DNA from 3 places in the Arthrobacter sp. LjRoot14 genome. Region 3 is predicted to be linked to each of the others. Evidence: riboswitches for the same ligand, from Rfam matches in the RefSeq annotation. Region 3 holds a riboswitch; each other region holds the start of a gene.
The links. A riboswitch is a leader RNA that binds a small molecule or an ion and turns the genes downstream of it on or off. The one in region 3 is predicted to bind thiamine pyrophosphate.

Region 1 (6,235 bases), 350 kb from region 3:
TCGCCCCGCACCCGGGTGCCACCTCCATGGAGCTGGAACACCCGGCCGGCGACCCCGTGGCAGTTGCCCGGGCCGGTGTCGAAGAAGCGCGCCAGAAGCTTCACGACGTCGTCATTGTGGACACCGCCGGACGCCTTGGCGTGGATGCCGAAATGATGGAGCAGGCGCGCCAGATCCGCCGGGCGATCGTGCCCAACGAAGTGCTCTTCGTCATTGACTCGATGATCGGACAGGACGCCGTCAACACGGCGCTTGCCTTCGATGAAGGCGTCAACTTCACCGGCATCGTACTTTCCAAGCTCGACGGCGACGCCCGCGGCGGTGCCGCGCTGTCCGTTGCGTCGGTCACCGGCAAGCCCGTCATGTTCGCCTCCACCGGCGAAGGCGTGGACGACTTTGAGCTGTTCCACCCGGACCGCATGGCGTCCCGCATTCTCGACATGGGCGACGTCCTCACCCTGATCGAACAGGCTGAAAAGTCCTGGGACAAGGACGAAGCGGCCCGGATGGCGAAGAAGTTCGCCGACCAGGAAGACTTCACGCTGGATGACTTCCTGGCCCAGATGCAGCAAATCCGCAACATGGGCTCCATGAAGAAAATGCTCATGATGATGCCGGGCGCGCAGAACATCCGCCAGCAGCTCGAGCAATTCGACGAACGCGAAATCGACCGCGTCGAAGCGATCGTCCGTTCCATGACCCCGCATGAGCGCGTTGCCCCCAAGATCATCAACGGCTCACGCCGGGCCCGCATCGCCAAGGGCTCGGGCATGCATGTGTCGGACGTCAACGGCCTGCTGGAGCGGTTTGCCCAGGCGCAGAAGATGATGAAGAAGATGGCAGCCGGCGGCGGAATGCCGGGCATGCCTGGAATGCCTGGCATGGGCGGCGGAGGAGCCCGCAAGGGCGCCAAGAACGCGCCGAAGAAGAAGGCCAAGTCCGGAAACCCGGCCAAGGCAGCGCAGGAACTCCGCGACGCCGAGGCCCGGCGCGCCAGCGCCGGCAAGGCACTTCCGACCGGGGCGGCTTTCGGTCAGCAGGGAGCGGACTTCGACCCGTCGCAGCTCAACCTGCCCAAGGGGTTCGACAAGTTCCTCGGCGGGAGCAAGTAGTTACTGGCGGCGCGGTTTTACGTACGGTCAACGTGGCTGCCGGCAGGTTCAATGTCGTCCGGCCGAATTGTCCGGCCATTGCCATAGGGTTGGGGCATGTTTAAGCAGCGCGTAGTGTTCGTCCACGGTTCGGGAGCCTTCGGGTCTGCCGCGTGGCCCAAGCAACACGGCATGGCCCTGGCCTACGACGCACTGTTCCTGCGCCGCCACGGTTTTGACGCGTCTGCGGAGCCCGTCGAATCGGACTTCCAGACGGACGCCCGGATTGTGCTGGGGGCCTTGGCGGACGAGGGCCGCGGCGTTGCCGGCGGACATGTGGTGGCGCATGCCCAGGGCGCCATTGCGGCCATGATGGCGGCCGTGGAACGCCCGGATCTGGTGCAGTCCCTCACCCTCGTGGAGCCCGCCTGCCTGTCACTGACCGCTGAACTGCCTGCCACTGCTGCGCACCGCGCACTGATGCAGCCGCTTTTTGACGTGCGGCACCAGCTCGGCGACGACGACTTCCAGCGGGAGTTTGTCCGGCGGGCGTTTTCCGTGCACAGTGATGGCCCCGCCACGCCGGAAGCACTCAACGCTGCCCGCCGGCTCCGGTTACAGGCGCCTCCGTGGGAGGCGCCGCTGCAGATCGTGCCGGGTGTCGCCACGCTCGTCCTGACCGGCGGCTGGGAGCCGCTCTACGAAGAGATTGCGGGCTACCTGCGTGAAACCGGTGCCCAGCACCGCGTTGCCGCGGGCGGACACCGGCCTCAGGACTCGGTGGAGGGAGACCGGGTTATCCGGTCCTTCATCGCAGAAGTCAGCAGGCGTCAGCACTCACAGGCGTCGTAGCGTCGCCCGTCGCTGCACTGTGCCGGCCCGGTTGTTCCGGGTTTGGAAGCTGCAGCTCGGGAAGGTAGACCTTGCCGCCGGCTGCCAGGAATTCGTTGCTCTTTTCACGCATGCCTGCCGCCATCTCGGCGAGTGCCGACTGTGCTTCGGCGGAACCGTACTCGTCCCTGATGTCCTGGCTGATGCGCATGGAGCAGAACTTGGGCCCGCACATGGAGCAGAAGTGCGCGGTCTTGGCCGGTTCCGCGGGGAGGGTCTCGTCATGGAAGGATTCGGCGGTGACCGGGTCCAGTGAGAGGGCGAACTGGTCCCGCCAGCGGAATTCGAACCGGGCCTTGGACAGGGCGTCGTCGCGTTCGTGCGCGCCGGGGTGGCCCTTGGCCAGGTCGGCGGCGTGGGCGGCAATCTTGTAGGTAATGACGCCGGTCTTGACATCGTCCTTGTTGGGCAGCCCCAGGTGTTCCTTGGGCGTGACGTAGCAGAGCATGGCCGTGCCGTAGCGGGCGATTTCCGTGGCGCCGATGGCGGACGTGATGTGGTCGTAGCCCGGGGCTATGTCCGTGACCAGCGGCCCCAGCGTGTAGAACGGTGCTCCCTTGCAGAGTTCCTGCTGGCGTTCCACGTTTTCACGGACCAGATGGAACGGCACGTGGCCGGGTCCTTCCACCATCACCTGCACGTCGAACTCCCAGGCGCGCTGCGTCAGTTCGGCCAGGGTATCCAGCTCCGCGAACTGGGCGGCGTCGTTCGCGTCCGCGGTCGCACCTGGCCGCAGCCCGTCGCCCAGCGAGAACGCGACGTCGTACTTGGCGAAAATTTCGCACAGCTCGTCGAAGTGCGTGTACAGGAAGTTCTCCTGGTGGTGGGCAAGGCACCAGCCGGCCATGATGGAGCCGCCGCGGGAGACTACGCCGGTCACCCGGTTGGCCGTCAGCGGCACATACCGCAGCAGCACCCCGGCGTGGATGGTCATGTAGTCCACGCCCTGCTCGCACTGTTCGATCACGGTGTCGCGGAAGATTTCCCACGTCAGTTGGTTGGCCTCGCCGTTGACCTTTTCCAGGGCCTGATAGATGGGAACGGTGCCGATCGGGACGGGCGAGTTGCGGATGATCCACTCACGGGTGGTGTGGATGTCATCGCCGGTGGACAGGTCCATCACGGTGTCGGCGCCCCACTGTGTGGCCCATTGCAGCTTGTCGACCTCCTCCGCGATGGAGCTCGTGACGGCCGAGTTGCCGATGTTGGCGTTGATCTTCACCAGGAAGGCCTTGCCGATGATCATCGGCTCGGATTCCGGGTGGTTGATGTTGTTGGGGATGATGGCGCGGCCCGCAGCCACTTCGCTGCGGACCAGCTCCACGTCGCAGTTTTCGCGGAGGGCAACGAACTGCATCTCGGGCGTCACCACACCCTGCCGGGCGTAGTGCATCTGCGTGACTGTCCTGCCTTCGACGGCGCGGCGGGGCACGGGCTGCGCGCCCTTCCACTCCGCGGACGCGGCGCCGCGGCGCACTGCCGACCTGCCGTCATCGAGCAGGTTCCGTTCCCTTCCGCCATAGGGCTCGGTGTCTGCCCGCGACTCGATCCACCGGGTCCTGAACGGCTCCAGGCCCACCACGGGATCGCTGCCGGGCCCGGCAGTCCGGTACACGCGGAACGGCGGGTTGGCTGCCCCGCCCGGTGAGTCCTCAAGGGCGATTTCGGTCACCGGAACCCGGATCCCGGTGGCCTCATCGGCGATGAATGCCAGCGAGTGGGACTTCATGGACTGCGCTTCGGCAGGTGCCGAATTGCCGGGTGCGGTCTTGTTTTGGGCACGGATCAGCTGTGTTTCTTGTGTATTCACGGAATACTCACTTCCTTCGCCGGCATTACCCGGACAGGTTCAACGGTCGCAGGCCGCGTCAGCCCGATCTCAGCCCTTGCAAGGGCACCCGTGTGGTCGTAGACGAAGCTACCACAGGGCCGGGGCGGGTCCATGTCACATGCAGGTCACAACAGGGGAGGGTGCCCGGCCGGTCTAGGCTTGAAGCATGCGTGACGTCATCGAATTCAGCGGAACCGTGCTCACCGCCCCGGACCGGGAACGGCAGGGCCTCTGGGCTGTGGACGGCAGGCTGACGTTCACACGGCCGGCCGCTCCGCCTGACCTGGTGTTGAACGGCTGGGTGCTGCCTGGCCTGGTGGATGCGCATTGCCACATCGGGCTGGGACCAGCCGGTGACGTTCCGGATTCCGTGGCCGAGGAACAGGCCCTCACGGACAGGAATGCCGGCACGCTGCTCGTCCGGGATGCCGGCGCCGTCCACGACACCCGCTGGCTCCAGCAGCGGCCGGAGCTGCCGCGCATCATCCGCGCCGGCCGCCACATCGCCAGGACGCGCCGCTACCTGCAGGGATTCGCTGTCGAAGTTGAGCCGGACGGACTGGTCGAGGCCGTGCGGAAGCAGGCGCTGGCGGGTGACGGCTGGGTCAAGCTCGTAGGGGACTGGATCGACCGGGACGCCGGCGACCTGGCGCCTTCGTTCCCCGCCGCAGTGGTGCGGGACGCTGTCCGCGCAGCCCACGACGAAGGCGCCAGGGTGACCGCCCACTGTTTCGCGGAGGACACCCTGGATGACATGCTCGACGCCGGCATCGACTGCATCGAACACGGAACCGGCCTGCTGCCGCGCCACATCCCCCGTTTCGTGGAACAGCGCGTCCCCATCATTCCCACGCTGATCAACATTGCGACATTCCCCGACATTGCGGCCCGTGCGAAAGCGAAGTTTCCGGTGTACGCGGCCCACATGCAAAGGCTCTGGGAACGGCGGAACGAGCGCATCCTCGAGGCCTTCGAAGCCGGCGTCGCGATCTACGCCGGGACCGATGCGGGCAGTGTCATCAGCCACGGCAGGATCGTGGACGAGATCCAGGCGCTCCACGCCGCCGGCCTGCCGGCGGCCTCAGCCCTGGACGCCGCTTCCTGGGCCGCGCGTGAGTGGCTGGGAGCGGACGGCATCGCCGAAGGTGCCAGCGCCGACGTCGTGCTGTGCGAACTGGACCCCAGGCTCAACCCGGCAACACTGCGGGACCTCAAGCACACCGTTCTTCGGGGCCGGCAGCTCCGCTAGGAATAAATTGAAGCTTCAAGTAATTTACTCTATGTAATCGTCGCCGGTCGCCGGCGGCCGAGTTTCCGGAGTTTGGAGTTGGAATGACCGTGGAATCCAGCAGCAAGGACCTGCTGCCCGCCGATCTCACCATGGGCACGGTGATGCTCAAGGTGGGCGACATGAAGCTGATGACGGACTATTACCAGCGCGCGCTCGGGCTGGACGTCGTGGCTGAGCAGGACGGCGGGGTGTACCTCGGCCGCCGGGGTGCACCCCTGGTCCACCTGGCCGCGGCCCCCGGGTTGAACCTCCCGGCCCGCGGCGAGGCGGGGCTGTTCCACACGGCACTGCTGTTCGAGGACCGGTCGTCGCTCGCTGCCACGGTGGCCTCTGCCGCCCGGTATGAACCGAAGCTTTTCACGGGAAGCGCGGACCACCTCGTCAGCGAGGCCTTCTACTTCAACGACCCCGAGGGCAACGGCATCGAGCTCTACCGGGACCGACCCCGCGCCGCCTGGTCCTGGGAGGGGGCCAATGTGGTCATGGACAGCCTTGCCCTGCCGCCGCAGCGGTTCCTGCAGGACCACCTGACCGAGGACGCGGTGGGCGGGCAGCGCGAGGCAGCAGCCGCCGTCGGGCACATCCACCTGCAGGTCGGCGACGTCCAGTCGGCACACGACTTCTACGTGGGCACTCTTGGCTTCGAAAAGACCGCGGGATGGCACGGGCAGGCCCTGTTCGTCTCGGCCGGCGGCTACCACCACCATATGGCCATGAACGTCTGGAACAGCAGGGGTGCCGGGCCCCGCCGGGACACCCTGGGGCTGGGTGAAGTCCTGATCGAAGTGCCGGGAACGGACGACGTCGGCGCGCTCGCCGACCGTTTGCGGGTCGCCGGCGTTGCTTCGCACCATACGGGAGCCGAGCTGCGGTTTGAGGATCCGTGGCGCAACCGGATCCGCGTCGCCGTCCGCTGAGGCGGCGCCGAGCTGCGCGTTCTTCTGGGCTAGGCTGAAGCCGGAAGTCCGTGGAGGCTGCGAAGCTGCCCTGCCGGACCATGACACCGCCGACGGAATGAGGATGATTTCCATGGGTTTCACCGAAATCTTTGTTTCCACCCACGACGAGGCGCTCAAGCGCGCGGCGGCACTCGACGGCGGAGGCCTCGCTGCTCCGGACGCGCTTCGGATT
Region 2 (6,235 bases), 1.2 Mb from region 3:
ATCCTCGGTGCCGCCCTGACGTTCGTGCTGATCCGGCACTCCCGGGCCCAGCGGGCCGTCAGCATTACGCTGCTCTCTCTGACGCTTCTGCTGGAATGCGTGCTGCTGGCTTCCGTCTGGGACGGCGGAACCGCGGCCGTCAACATCGGCGGCTGGCTGCCGCCGTGGGGCATCGTGATGGTGGTGGACCAGTTCTCGTCGCTGATGCTGGTGGTCTCCTCCACGGTCAGCCTCGCGGTGCTGGTGTACGCCACAGGCCAGGGCATGGCCGACGGCGACCAGGACGCACCGCTGTCGATCTTCCACCCCACCTACCTGATCCTGGTGGCAGGCGTGTCCAACGCGTTCCTATCGGGTGACCTCTTCAACCTCTACGTGGGGTTCGAGATCCTGCTGACGGCAAGCTACGTGCTGATGACCCTCGGCGGGACCGGTCCCCGCATCCGTGCCGGCGTGACCTACGTGGTGGTCTCCGTGGTGTCCTCCGTCCTGTTCCTGATCGCCATCGCCATGATCTACGGCGCCACCGGAACCATCAACATGGCGGATCTCGCCGTCAAGCTCGCGGACCTGGACTCCGGAACGCGGATGCTGCTGCACGTGATGCTGCTGGTGGCCTTCGGCATCAAGGCGGCTGTCTTCCCGTTGTCCTTTTGGCTTCCTGACTCGTACCCCACCGCACCAGCCCCCGTCACGGCGGTGTTCGCCGGCTTGCTGACCAAGGTGGGCGTCTATGCCATGGTGCGCACCGAGACGCTCCTCTTCCCGGGGGACTCGCTGAACACTCCGCTGATGGTGGCGGCATTACTGACCATGGTGGTGGGAATCCTGGGTGCGCTGGCCCAGAGCGACATCAAGCGTCTGCTGTCGTTCACCCTCGTCAGCCACATCGGCTACATGGTGTTCGGGCTGGCGATGTCCTCGGTGGCCGGGCTCGGCGCGGCAGTGTTCTACGTGGCCCACCACATCACCATCCAGACCAGCCTCTTCCTGGTCACGGGCCTGATCGAACGCCGCGGCGGAAGCTCGTCGATCGACCGCGTCGCCGGCCTGGCCAAGTTGTCCCCGATCCTGGCCCTGCTGTTCTTCATCCCCGCCATGAACCTGGCCGGCATCCCGCCGTTCTCCGGTTTCCTGGGCAAGCTCGGGCTGCTGCAGGCCGGTGTGCAGCTTGGCACCCCGCTGGCCTACGCCCTGGTGATCGGCGGCGTCGTGACCAGCCTGCTGACGCTTCTGGCCATCGCCCGTGTGTGGAACCGCGCGTTCTGGCGCAAACCCGAGGACGCCGAGAACCCGGACCCCGTGCTGCTCGCGGCCCCTGAGGACTCCGACACGGGCGACCGCGCGGGCAAGCGCAACGTCACGCTGCTGCCGCGGACGATGGTGGGATCAACCCTGGGCCTCGTGGCCTTCGGCGTGGCGCTCACCGTCTTTGCCGGCCCGCTCTTTCGGGTGGCGGACCAGTCGGCCGTGGAAATGCTGGACCGGTCCGCGTACATCCAGGCCGTGCTGGGCGAAAACGCCCCCGTGCCCCCGATCGCGCAACCTGAGCCTGTGCAGCCTGAGCCTGTGCAGCCTGAACCTGTGCAGCAGGAGGGGAAGAAATGAACCGCCGACGGATCTCAATCCGGCAGGAACTGCCCCTGCTGGTCTGGCTGGTGTTCGTCTGGGCCGCGCTCTGGCAGGATTTCAGTCCCGGTAACCTGCTGTTCGGTGCGCTGATCGCCGTCGTGGTGGCACGGCTTTTCTACCTGCCCCCGGTGGAGCTGGGCGGCCGCTTCAGCATCGTGCGGGCAGTCCCCTTCGCCCTGGTGTTCCTGGCCAAGGTGGTGGCCGCCAGCTTCCAGGTGCTGTACCTCGCGTTGGCCCGCGGGCCCAGGGTGACCAACGCCGTCGTCGCCGTCAAGCTGCGAAGCCACTCGGACCTGATGGTGACGGCCACCGGCCACGTCATCTCGCTGATTCCGGGCTCGCTGGTGGTGGAGGTGGACCGCTCCACGTCCACGCTCTACATCCACGGGCTGAATGTGCGGAGCGGAGAGGACATTGTGAACCTGCGCAAAGAGGTCCGGGATGCCGAGGCGGCACTGATCAGGATCATGGGCACCCGCGAGGAACTGGCCGCACTGAAACAGGAGGTGGGCGCATGATGGACGTCGTCCTGACCGTAACGGCCGTGATCCTGTCCCTGGCGGCAGCCGGGGCGATTGTCCGGATCGCCATCGGCCCGTCCCTGCTGGACCGGGTGCTGGCCTCTGACGTGCTGCTGGCCATCATCGGTGCCACGCTCTGCATCGACATGGCCGTCAACCGGCACCTGAACAACCTGATGCTGCTCGTGGCGCTGTCCATCATCGGATTCATCGGGTCCGTGACCGTGGCGCGCTTCGTGGCCGACCGGCGGGAGCAGCCCCATGAATCCTGAACCATCCGCCGTGGACACAGTCATTGATGCAGTGTCGGCCGTCTTTATGGTGGTGGGCGCCCTGATGTCCCTCGGTGCGGCGATCGGCCTGTTGCGCTTCCCCGACCTGATGAGCAGGATGCACGCCGCCACGAAGCCCCAGGTGCTGGGACTCTTCCTGCTGCTGGCCTCGGTGGGCCTGCAGCTGCGGACCTGGTGGGTGTGGCCCGTGCTGTTCGTGGCGTGGATCTTCCAGGTGCTCACCGTTCCGGTGTCCGCCCACATGGTGGGCAGGGCGGGTTACCGCACCAAGCACCTGCACAAGGAACTGCTCACCACGGATGAACTGGAGGCCGTAGTGCTGAAGGCAGCCGACAAGAAGGCCGCCACAAGGCAGGAATCAGAAAAGCGCGCCGCCGTCGAGGGTGACGACGGCGCAGCCTAAGGGGCGCCCGCAAGAAGTTCCGGGCCGCCACCCCCGGTGGAGTTTTTGTCCAGATAACGCGACTTGGAGGTCAATTACCTCCCGTTACCTGGACAAAAACTCTCCCGGGTGGGCCTAGACGATGTCCTGGCTCTTGGCGAAGCGGGTGATGGCACGCTGCGTGCCCCGGTTGGCCAGGACCTGGATGATGGCGCTGACAGCCGCCGAGATCAGCGCAAAGGTCAGGGCGCTGCGCAGGGTGGTGGGGACGTCGTCCTTGTCGCCCTTCGGGGGCTTGCGGCCGGTGATCTTTTCCCAGACGACGTCAACGGCCTTGGTGCCGGCGAATCCGGCAAGCAGGCTCACTCCGGTTCCAAGCAGCTTGATGAAAAAACTCACTCCAGTACCCCTTACAGGTGGGAAACAACGGAAACAGGGCTTCCCCTAGCCTAGCCGCATCAACCCGGCCGCATCACCGCGCATTGTGACACCCTCCCCGGGATTTCGCGGGCCCGCGGGTGTAAACTGATCCACGCCCACAAGGGCGAATTGATACGACAGGGGAGCGTCGCCGTCGGGCATCACTGGAACATTCCAGGGAACCGGAGGCGGGCGCTGAGAGTGCGGACAGCCGCAGACCCTCGAACCTGATCCGGTTAGTACCGGCGCAAGGGAGTCGAGTTCTCAGAGTGTCCGGCAGCAGGCGGCGGAAGCCGCGGACGGTCCGGGGAACACTCTCCCCTCCTGTACCTCAGGAGGAAGAAAATGACTGGAATGACGGCCAAGCAGACGCTTGGCAACAGCAAGTGCAACTGGCGCGTGGTGGACATTGTGGTTGCCGCGTTGATCGCAGTAGCCGGAGGCGTGATTTTCTGGGCCTGGTCCCAGGGGGCTGCCGCAGTTTCGCCGCCCATGAACGCCGTCTACCCGCCGCTGACCGGCCTTATCGCAGGCGGCTGGATGATTCCCGCCGTCCTGGGCATGCTGATCATCCGCAAGCCCGGAGCCGCCCTGTTCTGCGAAACAGTGGCCGCCACGGGTGAGCTGATCATGGGCTCGCAGTACGGCGCGTCGGTGCTGTTCTCCGGCTTCGTGCAGGGGCTCGGCGCGGAGATCATCTTCGCGGTGTTCGTTTACAAGAAGTTCAATCTGCCCGTTTCGCTGCTGGCCGGCGCCGCTGCAGGCCTCTTCTGCGGCCTGAACGACTCGTTCGCACCGTGGGGCTGGAACATCGCCTACGCTGCCGGCGACAAGCTGGCCTACATCATCTTCACGGCCATCTCCGGCGCCATCATCGCCGGCGGACTGTCCTGGCTGGCCACCCGCGGACTGGCCCGGACCGGTGTGCTGAGCTCCTTCGCCTCCCGCAAGGCAGCGACGGAGCCTGTCTTCTCCTGATGAACGGACACTGCTCATGACGCCTTCCGACACCGTCCGCCCGGCAGCGGTTACGGCACGCGGCTGGGGCTGGCGGCATGCCGGCCGGTCCCGGCCCGCCGTCCACGGCCTGGACCTGGACATTCAGCCGGGCGAACGCGTGCTGCTGCTGGGTCCCTCCGGCGCGGGCAAGTCCACGCTGCTGCACGCACTCGCCGGGGTGCTCGGGGACAGCGACTCCGGAGCCCACGACGGAACGCCGGATGCCGACGACTCCGACGAGACCGGTTCCCTGCTCATCGACGGTGCCCCGCCGCGTGCTCAGCGCGGCCGCGCCGGCCTCATGCAGCAGGACCCGGAGACGCAGGTGGTCCTTTCCCGCGTGGGGGACGACGTCGCCTTCGGCGCCGAGAACCTTGCCGTGCCGCGCGCGGACATCTGGACGCGTGTCGGAGAGGCGCTCGACGACGTCGGGCTGGCCCACCTGCCGCTGGACCACCCGACGTCAGCTCTGTCCGGCGGGCAGAAGCAGCGCCTCGCGCTTGCCGGGATCCTCGCCATGCGCCCGGGACTGCTGCTCCTCGACGAGCCCACTGCCAACCTGGACCCTGCCGGCGTCCTGGAAGTCCGTGACGCCGTGGGCCGGTGCCTGGACAAGACCGGGGCAACGCTGGTGGTGGTGGAACACCGCGTGGGCGTGTGGAAGGACCTTGTGGACCGGATCGTGGTGCTGCAGCCGGGATCTGCCACGGACACCGCGGTGCTCCTGGACGGCCCTCCGGACCGGGTCCTGGCAGAGGCGCGGGACGTGCTCGTCTCCGCCGGCGTCTGGGTGCCCGGGTACGTGCCCGCCACCCGGGCTCGAACGGGTGACGCAGGAGTGCCGGGTGCCACTGGAACGCAGGGCGAGCCGGGTGCCGGGAACCTCCTGCTGGCCGCCGAAAACCTTGCCGTGTCCCGCGAACGCCCCCGCCGGCGGCGCTTCAAGGCTGTCCCGCCGGTCCCCGTGCAGTCCGGCATCACGGCGCAGGTCCGCGCCGGCCAGGCATTGACCATCACGGGTCCCAACGGTTCCGGAAAGTCCACGTTTGCCCTGACCCTCGCCGGGCTGCTCCAGCCGGTGGAGGGCTCGGTTTCCGCCACGGTCGACCTCAGCCAAGGTGCCGGCATCGACCCGTACAAGTGGAAGGCGGAGCAGCTGATCTCCCGGATCGGCACCGTGTTCCAGGAACCGGAGCACCAGTTCGTCACCGGCCGGGTGCTGGATGAGCTGATGTTCGGCCCGCGGCACCTGGGCCACGGCGAGGACCGCGTGGACGAACTCCTGGAGCGCCTCCGGCTGACCAAGCTGGTGGACGCCAACCCCTACACACTCTCCGGCGGGGAGAAGCGCCGGCTGTCCGTCGCCACCGTCCTGGCCGCGCATCCCCGCGTGCTGATCCTGGACGAGCCCACGTTCGGCCAGGACGCCAACACCTGGGCCGAGCTCGCCTCCTTCCTCTCCGAACTCCTCGACGCCGGCACCGCCGTGGTGTCGGTGACCCACGACCAGGAGTTCAGCGACGTCCTGGGCGGTACCGAGCTGAAACTGGGCGCGCCCGAACCCGGGCGGCCAGGACTGCGCAACCCGAAGGTGGCTGCACCATGAGGCAAGCGCTGACCCTGCAGGCGAACCACGCCCTGCTCACCCGGGCCAATCCGCTGGCCAAGTTCGCCGTCGTCATGCTGATGACCGTGGTGCTGGCGCTGTCCATCGACTGGGTGTCCGCCTCCGTGGCGCTGGCCTTCGAGCTGCTGCTCTTTCCGCTGGCGGGACTGACCGTCGCGTTGCTCTGGCAGCGTGGCTGGCCGCTGATCCTGGCGGCTGCACTGGGCGGCTGGAGCACCTCGATTCTGGCGCCTGACGCCGGAAGGATACTGCTCGACGTCGGCATCTGGTCCATCAGTGAAGGTTCGCTGGAGCTGGGGCTGGGATTTCTGCTCCGGGGGGTGGCGATCGCCCTCCCCGCGGTGCTGTTGATGAGTTGCAC
Region 3 (6,235 bases):
GGCGGGCTTGTTGAATTCAAAAATCATGGAAATCAACGACCGGGCATCCATTACTACCCCCTCAGTCTAGCTGTTGACCGCAACCACCACCGACTGACGCCCCGGACGCGGTCCACAATCAGCCGGCAGTCACTCCACCAGTTCAAGCCGGATCACGCGCGTGCGGATGTCCGACGAGATCAGCCTGACCCGGACCGTGGTGCCGGACTCGAGTTCGCCGGGGCACCGGGCCGTCACCGCAGGGTCCGCGATCTGGATGATCCCGGACGGTCCGTTGCCGTTCCCGTTGCCGCCGTTCCCGTTGGGCTTGCCCGGTTTCGACCCGGAGATGACGACGGCGTCGAACTCCTGCCCGATGTGGTTGACGAGGAGGGCGGCCTCCACCGTATCCAGGGCCAGCCGTTCCATCCTGGCCGCCAGCTGGTCCGAGGCCGCCATGATTTCCGGCAGCGAGGGGAGTGCTTCCCGGGCCCAGTCGGGAACCGCGGTGCGGTTGCTCAGCGCCTCACAGATCACCAGGACGAAGCGGTCGATCAGGCGGCGCAGCGGTGCCGTGGTGTGCGCATACGCTGCCCCGATGGCCGACTGGATGGCGTCCTCCGGCACGGTGCCGTCAAAGGGCGTGTAACCGGCGCCCCGGAACAGCATCCCGGCGGAGTGCAGGATAGCCAGCTGCCGGGGGTCGGTGGGATCAAGGGAGCGCAGGTACTCGCCGTAGCTCGCCTCACCGTCCCACGGCTTGCCGAGCGCATTTGTCTGCCGCTTGAAATGCAGGAGCGACCGTTCGTCAGGGGCGGGCATGGTACGCAGGATCCCGACCCTGCCTTCGAGCATAAGGTCAGCGGCAGCCATTCCGGTCATGAGGGAGATCTGGGCATTCCAGTCCTCCACGGGGAGGGGCGGCGCCGCCACGATGCGGTAACCGCCGTCGGGCAGCTGTTCGATCTCTTGTTCCGGCATGTTGAGGCTTGCGCCGCCGCGGAGCCGTTCCAGTTCCACGCGCTTGATCCCCACTTCCCTGAGGAGCAGCAGGACGGGGGCGGCACTGCCGGAATCCAGCTCGGCCTGGACGCCTTTGTAGCTGAGCTTCGCCCGGCTCCGGATCCTGGCCCGGCGCACCAGCACGGACTCCACGCGGGCCTCCGCATCCAGGTCGAACTCCCACACGAACGCGGCGCACAACTGTCCGGCCAGCAGGCTGCCGGCCTGCTCGCTGATGGCTTCCGGGTGCAGCGGAATCCGTCCGTCCGGGGCGTAGAACGTCTGCCCCCGCCGCCGCGTTTCGGCGTCGAGCGCTCCTCCCGGCGCCACGAAGGACGGCACATCGGCGATGGCGTAAAAAACCTTGTACCTGTCGCCTGACCGCTCGATGAAGAGGGCCTGGTCCAGGTCAGTGGAGGACGGGGGATCGATGGTCACAAAGCCCACGTCCGTGAGGTCGAGGTCAGGCATCTTGTGCTCCGCAATGGCCGCCAGCGCATCCCGCAGGACTTCGTCAGGGAAGGGCCCGGGCAGCTCCAACTCCGTGCGCAGCGCGTTTAGCGCCTCGGCCAGCCGGTTGGTCTGTTCGTGGACACTTGGAGTCAGGTGATGATGTGACACGAAAGTCAGGTTAGCTCCATTTGCGCCATTAGTCTTGGACGATGAGCTCATCCCCGGCTGACACCGCTCGCTACAACCGTTTCGTCGCAGACCTGTTCGGAATGATGGCCTACGGCGAGCTGTCAGCGTTCGAGAGGTTCTCCGCTGACGCGCGGTATTCGCCCACCCTCCACGACCGGGCCGTGCTCGGCAGGATTGCCGTCGTGGAGTTCCGGCATTACGAGCTGGTGAGCGCCCGCCTTGAGGCCATGGGGATCGACGCCGAGGATGCCATGCTGCCGTTCCAGGCGGCCGTGGACTACTTCCATTCGCGGACGCGCCCGGCCGACTGGTACGAATCCCTGATGAAGGCCTACGTGATCGATACAGTCTCCGCCGACTTCTACCGGGCCATCTCCCGCTATGTTGACGCCGGAACGCGGGACGTCATCGAACAGATCCAGGCCTCCGATGAGACAACGGAGGTTCTTCGCGAACGGCTGAGGAACGCCCTCGCCGACGATCCGAGGCTCGCTTCCAGGCTGGCGCTGTGGGGCAGGCGGCTGCTGGGCGAAGCACTGACCCAGGCGCAGCGTGTCAGCTACGAGCATGCGTTCGTGGGAAGCCTGATCGGCGGCGGGGACAGTGCCGCTGCGAAAGAGCTGGTCAGCGGGCTGATCGCCGGGCTGGCGGAGAAGCATTCCAAACGGATGACGCAGCTCGGCCTGACCGGATAGTCAGGACGCGCCGGCGTCGAGTGCCGCCAGGAGCGACCTCGCGGCCGCGGCGGGGTCGTCGGCCTCGGTGATGGCGCGGACCACGACGATCCGCTCCGCTCCTGCCGCCGCCACCCGCTCAACGTTGCCCAGGTCGATGCCTCCGATGGCGAACCACGGCAGCGCCGGACCGTCGACGCCTGCCCCCGCAGCGCTGCCGGTCGTTTTGCCGGTGGCCTCTGCCGCGTAACGGACGAGGTCGAGGCCGACGGCGGCACGGCCCGGCTTCGTGGGAGTGGCCCACACAGGCCCGACGCAGAAATAGTCCAGGCCCCCGGCAGCACCGGATGCGGCGATGGCGGCGTCGATCTGCCCGGGGCTGTGCGTCGACAGGCCGATCACGGCCTCACCGCCAAGGAACTTCCGGGCGGACGCCAGGGGGAGGTCCTTCTGCCCGACATGAAGCACCGGGGCACCGGAGAGCGAGGCGATGTCCGCGCGGTCGTTGACCGACCACAGACGGCCGTGGCGGCGGGCCGCGGCTTCCAGTACTTCGAGCAGCTCGAGCTCCTCGGCCGCTTCCAGGCCCTTGTCGCGGAGCTGGATGATGTCCACGCCGCCTGCGTAGGCGGCATCGACGAAGTCGGCGAAATCGCCCCGCTCGGTGCGGGCATCAGTGCAGAGGTACAGGCGGGCATCGGTAAGGAGAGCTTGCTCGGTCATGGCACAAGCCTAGTTCCCCTAAACTGGGGGAGTACCGCGGGAGCCCGCCGCAGCTGTCACAAAGCTGCAGGGCTGAGAGGGCGTCAGAGCCGACCGCTTGACCTGATCCGGTTAGTACCGGCGTAGGGAAGGATGACAATGACCCCGCAATCCCCGGCAGGCCGGCCGCCCGCGCGCAGTCGCGGCGAGCACGGCGTGGACATCAGGGCCGACGTTGCCGTGGTCGGCGGAGGAATTATCGGCCACGGCATTGCCTGGGAAGCCGGGCAGTCGGGCAGGTCCGTGGTGATCATCGACGACGCACCGGGAACGGGCGCGAGCTGGGCCGCCGCCGGCATGCTGGCGCCGGTCAGCGAACTCCATTACCAGGAGGAAGACCTCCTGGAACTCATGCTCCACTCCTCGGGACTGTGGCCGGCCTTCGCAGCCGGCCTGGAAACCGGGCGTGCGTCCCGTGAACCCGGCGCCGACGGCCCGGACACCGGCTACCTTACGACGCCGACCCTCGCCGTGGGTGCCGACGCCGCAGACCGCCGGGCGCTCGCCGACCTGCGCGGCGTCCAGCAGGCCGGCGGCCTGACGGTGGAACCGCTGACGGTCAGGGAAGCCCGGGGACGGGAGCCGCTGCTGAGCCCCGGGATATCCTGCGCCTTCGAGATTCCGGCCGACCATCAGGTGGATCCCCGCAAGCTGCTGGCCGTGATCTCGGATTCCCTGCCGGGGTCTGCCGTGCGTGTGCGGGCCGCCGGCCTGCTCTGGGAGGACGGGCGTGTCAGCGGCGTCAGCCTGGCCGGTGGAGGAACCGTGCACGCAGACGAAACGATCATTGCCAACGGACTGGAATCCGCGTCCCTGGGCGGACTGCCGCCCGGACTTCAGCTGCCGCTCCGCCCCGTGTACGGCGACATCCTGCGCCTGCGCGTCCCCGCCTACCTGCAGCCCCTGCTGACATCCACAGTCCGTGGAATGGTCCATGGAGTTCCCGTTTACATCGTGCCCCGGCAGGACGGCACCGTGGTGATCGGGGCCACGCAGCGTGAAGATTCGCTGTCGGGAGCGGGTATCGACGCCCCCGTGACGGCGCCTGTGGGACCCGTAACACCCGCAGGATCGGCCGTTTCCGCCGGCGGCGTCTACCAGCTGCTCCGTGACGCACAGGTGCTGGTTCCCGCCGTCGCGGAACTGGAACTGCTCGAAGCCACGGCGAGGGCCCGTCCGGGAACGCCGGACAACGCGCCGCTGCTGGGCCGGGTAGCGGCCGCAGGAACCGGCCTGGATATTGAGGGCCTGATCATTGCCACCGGATTCTTCCGGCATGGCGTCCTGCTCACCCCTGCAGCGGCGTCCATCTGCAGGCAGCTGATGGACGGCGACGCCGATCCACGCTGGGCTCCGTTCCGGCCCGACCGGTTTTCCGGCCTTTCGGCCGGACCGGCAGCGCCTGCACACACCGTCACAATTGACCCGAACAAGGAAACAGCATGAACATCACACTGAACGGCACGGCACATGCGGTGGCCGACGGCGCGTCCGTCACCACCCTCGTCAGCCAGGTCACCGGCAGGAACCTCGCGCCCAACGGGCAGGCTGCCGACGGCCAAAAACTGGGCGTGGCGGTAGCGCGGAATTCCGAGGTGGTGCCGCGCAGCCAGTGGTTCGTCACGGCGCTGGCCGAGGGCGACGACGTCGAACTTGTTACCGCGGTACAGGGAGGTTGAGCATCATGGCAGGAACAACGGTTGCCGGCACGGCAGGGACCGGTCAGCAGGCGGCGGCGGACGCATTCATTGTGGACGGCATCCCGCTGGGATCACGGTTGATCATGGGCACCGGCGGTGCACCCAGCCTGGACGGGCTGGGAGCTGCCCTGATCGCGTCCGGCACGGAGCTGACCACCGTGGCCATGCGCCGCTATTCGCCGGCCGAAACAGGCTCGCTGTTCCAGCTCCTGGTGGACCACAACATCCGGGTGCTGCCCAACACCGCCGGCTGCTTCACCGCCCGGGACGCCGTGATGACTGCGGAACTGGCGCGGGAGGCACTGGAGACGGACTGGGTGAAGCTTGAAGTGATCGCCGACGAACACACCCTGCTGCCGGACGCCGTGGAGCTGGTGGACGCCACCGAGCAGCTGGTTAACCGCGGGTTCAAGGTGTTCGCCTACACCAATGACGACCCCGTGCTGGCGCTTCGGCTGGAGAACCTCGGAGCCACCGCCGTGATGCCGCTCGGGTCCCCGATCGGCACCGGCCTGGGCATCCTGAACCCGCATAACATTGAGCTCATCGTTTCCAGGGCGTCCGTTCCCGTGGTGCTCGATGCCGGCATCGGCACGGCGTCCGACGCGGCGCTCGCCATGGAACTGGGGTGCGACGCGGTGCTGCTGGCGACAGCAGTGACCCGGGCGCAGAACCCGGCGATGATGGGGCAGGCCTTCAAACACGCGGTCATCGCCGGTAGGCTGGCGAAAGCGGCAGGACGGATTCCGCGCCGCGAGCACGCTCTTGCCTCCTCGGCCATGGAAGGCCGGGCGGAGTTCCTGTAGGCGTACCATCCAAGGAGCCAGCGGTGACAGGCACGGAAGACACTCTTAGCCAAACCCAGATTGACGCCGCGCTCGCAGAGCTGCCCGACTGGCGGTACCAATCGGGTGGCCTGGTGACCGTCTTCAAGGCGCCGACCGCGGCCGCTGCGCTTGAGCTGATTGCCGCCGTCGGGCGCCTGGCTGAGGAACAAAACCACCACCCGGACCTGGACTGGCGCTACAACAGGGTGTTCATCCGCTTCACCTCACACGACGCCGGTACCCAGGTGACAGGGCGGGACGTCGCCGCCGCGGCGGCTGTCAGCGCCGCTGCCGCCGTCGTGGAAGCTGTGGCCGTTCCAGCCAAGTACCCGCCCGGCGCCTCAAGTACTTAGAGCCGCAGCGCGGCGGTGAGCTCCTTCGTGTCATGCAGGGCACGCTTCCGGCCCAGGTACACCGCGGCGGCAAGAGCCGCCCCGGTGCCCAGGACCATGGGCAGCACCCACGGAATCCACGTCAGGCCGGGCTGGTAACCAAGCCCTGCGGCCATGAAGATGATCCAGCTCAGCATCCCCACGGCGGTGGCCACGCCTGCCGGCATTCCGATGCCGTACTTCGCATGCCGCCTGTCGTTGGCCCAGACAACAAAGCCTGCGGCCACAGTCACGAGGGCCACGATTACCAGGGAAAG

Region 1: another riboswitch for thiamine pyrophosphate. It lies ahead of thiC (phosphomethylpyrimidine synthase ThiC); the one in region 3 lies ahead of ACSQ12_RS14465 (FAD-dependent oxidoreductase).
Region 2: another riboswitch for thiamine pyrophosphate. It lies ahead of ACSQ12_RS20220 (ECF transporter S component); the one in region 3 lies ahead of ACSQ12_RS14465 (FAD-dependent oxidoreductase).

Annotation. Positions count from the first base shown of each region.
Region 1 covers NZ_CAXURL020000001.1:2,864,533-2,870,767, reverse strand. Annotated here, with positions in the region: gene ffh (signal recognition particle protein) at 1-1,112, shown strand, start outside; gene ACSQ12_RS12935 (alpha/beta fold hydrolase) at 1,209-1,943, shown strand; gene thiC (phosphomethylpyrimidine synthase ThiC) at 1,912-3,792, opposite strand; TPP riboswitch at 3,787-3,894, opposite strand; gene ACSQ12_RS12925 (amidohydrolase family protein) at 3,980-5,062, shown strand; gene ACSQ12_RS12920 (VOC family protein) at 5,146-6,021, shown strand; gene ACSQ12_RS12915 (hypothetical protein) at 6,134-6,235, shown strand, end outside.
Region 2 covers NZ_CAXURL020000001.1:4,451,739-4,457,973, reverse strand. Annotated here, with positions in the region: gene ACSQ12_RS20245 (Na+/H+ antiporter subunit D) at 1-1,608, shown strand, start outside; gene ACSQ12_RS20240 (Na+/H+ antiporter subunit E) at 1,605-2,150, shown strand; gene ACSQ12_RS20235 (monovalent cation/H+ antiporter complex subunit F) at 2,147-2,425, shown strand; gene mnhG (monovalent cation/H(+) antiporter subunit G) at 2,415-2,849, shown strand; gene ACSQ12_RS20225 (DUF4235 domain-containing protein) at 2,964-3,227, opposite strand; TPP riboswitch at 3,378-3,520, shown strand; gene ACSQ12_RS20220 (ECF transporter S component) at 3,594-4,226, shown strand; gene ACSQ12_RS20215 (ABC transporter ATP-binding protein) at 4,243-5,853, shown strand; gene ACSQ12_RS20210 (energy-coupling factor transporter transmembrane component T family protein) at 5,850-6,235, shown strand, end outside.
Region 3 covers NZ_CAXURL020000001.1:3,213,711-3,219,945, reverse strand. Annotated here, with positions in the region: gene ACSQ12_RS14480 (RNB domain-containing ribonuclease) at 130-1,602, opposite strand; gene ACSQ12_RS14475 (ferritin-like domain-containing protein) at 1,644-2,318, shown strand; gene thiE (thiamine phosphate synthase) at 2,319-3,020, opposite strand; TPP riboswitch at 3,047-3,166, shown strand; gene ACSQ12_RS14465 (FAD-dependent oxidoreductase) at 3,153-4,505, shown strand; gene thiS (sulfur carrier protein ThiS) at 4,502-4,738, shown strand; gene ACSQ12_RS14455 (thiazole synthase) at 4,744-5,565, shown strand; gene ACSQ12_RS14450 (4a-hydroxytetrahydrobiopterin dehydratase) at 5,589-5,939, shown strand; gene ACSQ12_RS14445 (hypothetical protein) at 5,936-6,235, opposite strand, start outside.